2 regions of the Hungatella sp. SB206 genome follow, and region 2 is predicted to be linked to the other one. Evidence: a T-box and tRNA genes for the amino acid it is inferred to sense, from the RefSeq annotation. Region 2 holds a T-box; the other holds one or more tRNA genes.
What was found. A T-box is a leader RNA that pairs with one kind of tRNA and senses whether it is charged. The one in region 2 lies ahead of pheS (phenylalanine--tRNA ligase subunit alpha), so its partner is inferred to be a tRNA-Phe.
Positions count from the first base shown of each region.

Region 1: it has a tRNA-Phe gene. The T-box ahead of pheS (phenylalanine--tRNA ligase subunit alpha) is inferred to sense a tRNA for this amino acid. The anticodon was not compared.

Region 1 is NZ_CP096603.1:20,189-22,374, reverse strand. Features, by position in the region: gene M1L66_RS00135 (LacI family DNA-binding transcriptional regulator) at 1-35, shown strand, start outside; gene M1L66_RS00130 (GGDEF domain-containing protein) at 58-1,200, opposite strand; tRNA gene M1L66_RS00125 (tRNA-Lys) at 1,314-1,386, opposite strand; tRNA gene M1L66_RS00120 (tRNA-Phe) at 1,391-1,463, opposite strand; tRNA gene M1L66_RS00115 (tRNA-Met) at 1,503-1,576, opposite strand; tRNA gene M1L66_RS00110 (tRNA-Tyr) at 1,623-1,704, opposite strand; tRNA gene M1L66_RS00105 (tRNA-Thr) at 1,741-1,813, opposite strand; tRNA gene M1L66_RS00100 (tRNA-Val) at 1,844-1,916, opposite strand; tRNA gene M1L66_RS00095 (tRNA-Asp) at 1,940-2,013, opposite strand; rRNA gene M1L66_RS00090 (23S ribosomal RNA) at 2,116-2,186, opposite strand, start outside.
Region 2 is NZ_CP096603.1:4,130,260-4,132,445, forward strand. Features, by position in the region: gene pheS (phenylalanine--tRNA ligase subunit alpha) at 1-902, opposite strand, end outside; T-box leader at 971-1,209, opposite strand; gene M1L66_RS18165 (family 43 glycosylhydrolase) at 1,252-2,186, opposite strand, start outside.

The DNA.
Region 1 (2,186 bases), 3.4 Mb from region 2:
CCACAGAAAAAGAAAATCTGCCAGAGAACCGTTAATCCGGTTTCCTGGCAGATCTTTTTATGGCAGTACCTCAACTCTGTTTCTTCCATTCTTCTTCGCCTGATACAGTGCCTTATCCGATAGACAGACCAGATCATCCATCTGCACCTTACCTTCCCCATGCCAGGTATAGACACCAATGCTGATAGTAACCGCGCCTTCTTCCTCACCATTGATTTTAAAACGGCATTCAGCGATCCTCTTTCGTATTGTCTCCGCCATTTCCACCGCTTCATCCCGGTCCCACCGGAACAGGCAGATAAAAAATTCCTCCCCGCCAAAACGAATAGCCGCCACATCATTATCCTGACAGCACCCCCGGATAATCTCCGCGATCTTCTTCAGACACACATCGCCAGCAATATGACCATACCGGTCGTTAAACTTCTTAAAATAATCGATATCCAGCATCATACACGAGATCGTACCGGATTCCTCTTCCAGTTTCTTGATTTTCTCCCCGATAAACCACTCCATATACCGCCGGTTATTCATATCGGTCAGCTCATCAACCATGGCCTGATGGCTCAGAATCTCATTTACCCTGGTAATCTCCTCGTACTGTTTTCGGATCGTTACCTCCTGCTTTGTGACAATCACCTTATTTCGGTAAAGCGAATAAGAGATAGCCGTAGAAATACCCGCGATTGAAAAACTGTTTATAATATTGCTGAAAATATTATTTTCAATCGTCTGGATTCCCGGCAGACAGATATTTAAAAAGACAAATGCCGCCATAAAAATAATTCCAGCCTTTACCGGCTCCAAAAAACCAAGTGCTGCCACGGACAGCATCATATATGTAAATACGCTTAAATCGTTTCCTCCCAGCTGATCGTTCAAAGTAACACAACAGCCCCAGAAGCAGATAAATGCCGCGTAAACCAGCTCAGCATGAAGATACAGATGGTAATTTTTCTTTTCTTTCCTCCAGAAATTCCGATTTAGGATCATAGCAATTCCCGTAACCAGGAAAAGAGTCAGATACAAGATACAGTAAATAGCTCTCCTCTGTGTCTTAAACGGGCCGCCCGGTTTCGCAGCCATCAGTATCAGCATTAAAAGTTGAAATACCACAACGAATACGCTGATGATCTTCCAGGCGCGATTGACACTCTCAGCCCGTTTCTTTTCAATTTCAGCCCGGTACTTTTCCTCCATCGGCAGTCCTCCCTATCGCTTTACTTCATCATACATTTTAATAGAGTTTTGGAAAAAATAAAACAAAGATAAAAAAGCCTTGAAACAGAAATTGTTTCAAGGCTTCATTTCGATGAGACACCGGGGACTCGAACCCCGGACAACTTGATTAAAAGTCAAGTGCTCTACCACCTGAGCTAGTATCCCATAATGCCCAAAGTCGGAATCGAACCAACGACACGAGGATTTTCAGTCCTCTGCTCTACCAACTGAGCTATCTGGGCATGTACATCTGTAAGCATACTTAAAGTTCTCACAAAAAATTGCGGGGGCAGGATTTGAACCTGCGACCTTCGGGTTATGAGCCCGACGAGCTTCCAGACTGCTCCACCCCGCGTTATTAAATTATATTCGATACATCTTCTTTTTAGAAGTGTATCAAGTGGATGGTGGTGGATTCGAACCACCGAAGCAATTTGCAGCAGATTTACAGTCTGTCCCCTTTGGCCACTCGGGAAACCATCCATATTATATACTATTTAGTTTTATTTGATTCATGCAAGCCGATGATCGGACTCGAACCGATAACCTGCTGATTACAAATCAGCTGCTCTGCCAATTGAGCCACATCGGCGAATTACTCATTCGGACTTTACATACTGAATGGGACCTACAGGGCTCGAACCTGTGACCCTCTGCTTGTAAGGCAGATGCTCTCCCAGCTGAGCTAAGATCCCACATACGAAATATTCTGTTAAAACGACCCGGATGGGATTCGAACCCACGACCTCCGCCGTGACAGGGCGGCGCTCTAACCAGCTGAGCCACCAGGCCAAACCTGTTTTGAAGGTTTTACATATACCCTCAAAACCACACATTGTACATATCTTTCATCCGTTCTTACTTCCTCTGCCATTTCTGACAACCTAAACCAACTTGGTTAAGCCCTCGACCTATTAGTGACAGTCAGCTCCACATGTTGCCATGCTTCCACCTCTGCCCTATCT
Region 2 (2,186 bases):
TCCGGGTCAATGCCGCTCATGCGGAGAACGTTGGGATGCACCATGCCGCATCCTAAGATCTCGATCCAGCCGGAGCCCTTACAGAACCGGCAGCCGCTGCCGCCGCATTTAAAGCAGGTTACATCCACCTCGGCGCTGGGCTCTGTGAATGGGAAATGATGAGGACGGAATTTTACTTTAGTCTCCGGTCCGAACAGTTCCTTTGCAAAATCTGCCAGCGTTCCCTTTAAATCGGCAAACGTGATGTTCTTGTCGATCACCAGGCCTTCAATCTGATGGAAGGATGGGGAATGGGTCGCATCCACCTCATCGGAACGGAATACGCGTCCCGGGGCGATCATACGGATCGGCAGCTTACCCTGCTCCATGGTGCGGACCTGTACCGGAGATGTCTGGCTTCTCAAAACGATGGATTCGTTAATATAGAAGGTATCCTGCTCGTCTCTGGCCGGATGGTTCTTCGGAATGTTCAGTTTTTCGAAATTATATAAATCATACTCCACTTCCGGGCCTTCCACTACTTCATAGCCCATGCCGACGAAGATGCGCTCCACTTCTTCCAGCGCGATGGTGTTCGGATGGCTGTGGCCTACATTGTTTCTCTTTGCAGGAAGGGTCACGTCGATGGTCTCTCTTCTTATCTGCTCTTCTCTCGCCTTCTTTGCCAGAGACGCCTTGGCCTCCTCCAGCCTGTTTTCGATGATGGCGCGGGCGTCGTTGACCATCTGGCCTACCTTCGGTCTCTCCTCCGGCGGAACGTCCTTCATGCTCTTCAGCACGCTGGTCAGTTCGCCCTTTTTCCCTAAATAAGCGACCCTGATCTCATTCAGCTTTTCCAGCGCGTCCGACGCTTCGATCTGCTTCAATGCATCTTCCTTGATTTTTTCTAATTGGTCTTTCATCATGCTCTCCTTCTTTTATCATTTTTTCTTATACATAGAGTTGGTTACAAAAAAAAGCTCCGCCCCTGGTTAGGGACGAAGCTTGAGTTCGCGGTACCACCCTGATTCCCGCACAGAACGCGCAGGCACTCGGCATACGTAACGTGTATGAACGTCATGACCTACCCGCCGTCTTCGTAGGACGGTTTCTGCCATGCTGCTTCAGTGGGAAATTCAAACGCTTATCTGAACTTAAGGGGGCTTACAGCCGGTGACTCCCTCTCTCTGAAAGAAAATAAGGTTCTACTGACACCTTCATTGCATTTATCTGATAAAACTGAATTCATTTTATCCATTGCAGCAGGAAATGTCAAGTGGTTTGCGGATTTTTCTTCACAAAGTCGAATCGTTCGATGTATCGTTTCTTATGGGTATCTCTCGTTGCCACACTGACTCCCCAGTATTTCGTGATGTCCTTACGCTCCTCTCCTTCCGGTATACAAATGCCGGACGCCCGGTTCGGAAGCGGTGCACACGGCTCGAAATGGATCCCGTCATCGCTGTAATAAAGATACTGCACACCCTCCGGATCGTTCCAGTCATCTCCATATATCCTTCCCTCGCCCTCCCTGTGCTTGAGTCCGGACAGCAGACAGAGCCCATCCTGATACGGCCAGACAGAAAACGCATGGCCGCGGATAACCGGATTCCCTTCATATCTGTGATACGGACCCGTAATCGTATCCGCCCAGGCCAGCCCCAGCATGGTTTTATCCCCGTCTGGTTCCGTCAAACGGCTTCCCTTAAAATAAACCAGCCATCTGTTCTGGAAAAATACCGCACTTACATCGTCAACAGCCTCGTCATCCCAGTTTCCTTCCTCTTCCCACTGAAGTACCGGCCCGTCCCCCAGTCTTTCAAACGGGCCTTCCGGTGTGTCCGCTGCAGCCAGACCACAGCACCTTCTCGTAGTCTTCCCTTCGGCAAAATCGGTACCCACACCGGTATAGAACATATAAAATCTTCCTTTGTCATGAATCACATTGGCTGTCAGGACTCCCGCGCAGTCCCAGCCGCTTTCTGCCGGAAGCAGCGCATCCTTCCCAGCTTCCCAGTGGAAGCCATCTTTTGAAGTACAGCACATGATCTTGCAATCAGCAAAATGATCGTAGGGCCGCTCATTGTCATGCTGTGTATACCACAAATAATACGTTCCCTGATCATATAGTATATTGGATGGATCGTGGTTATTGTCTGAAGGCAGATTTACGGTCTCCACCGTCTTTCTCTCCACTTCCAGCAGTT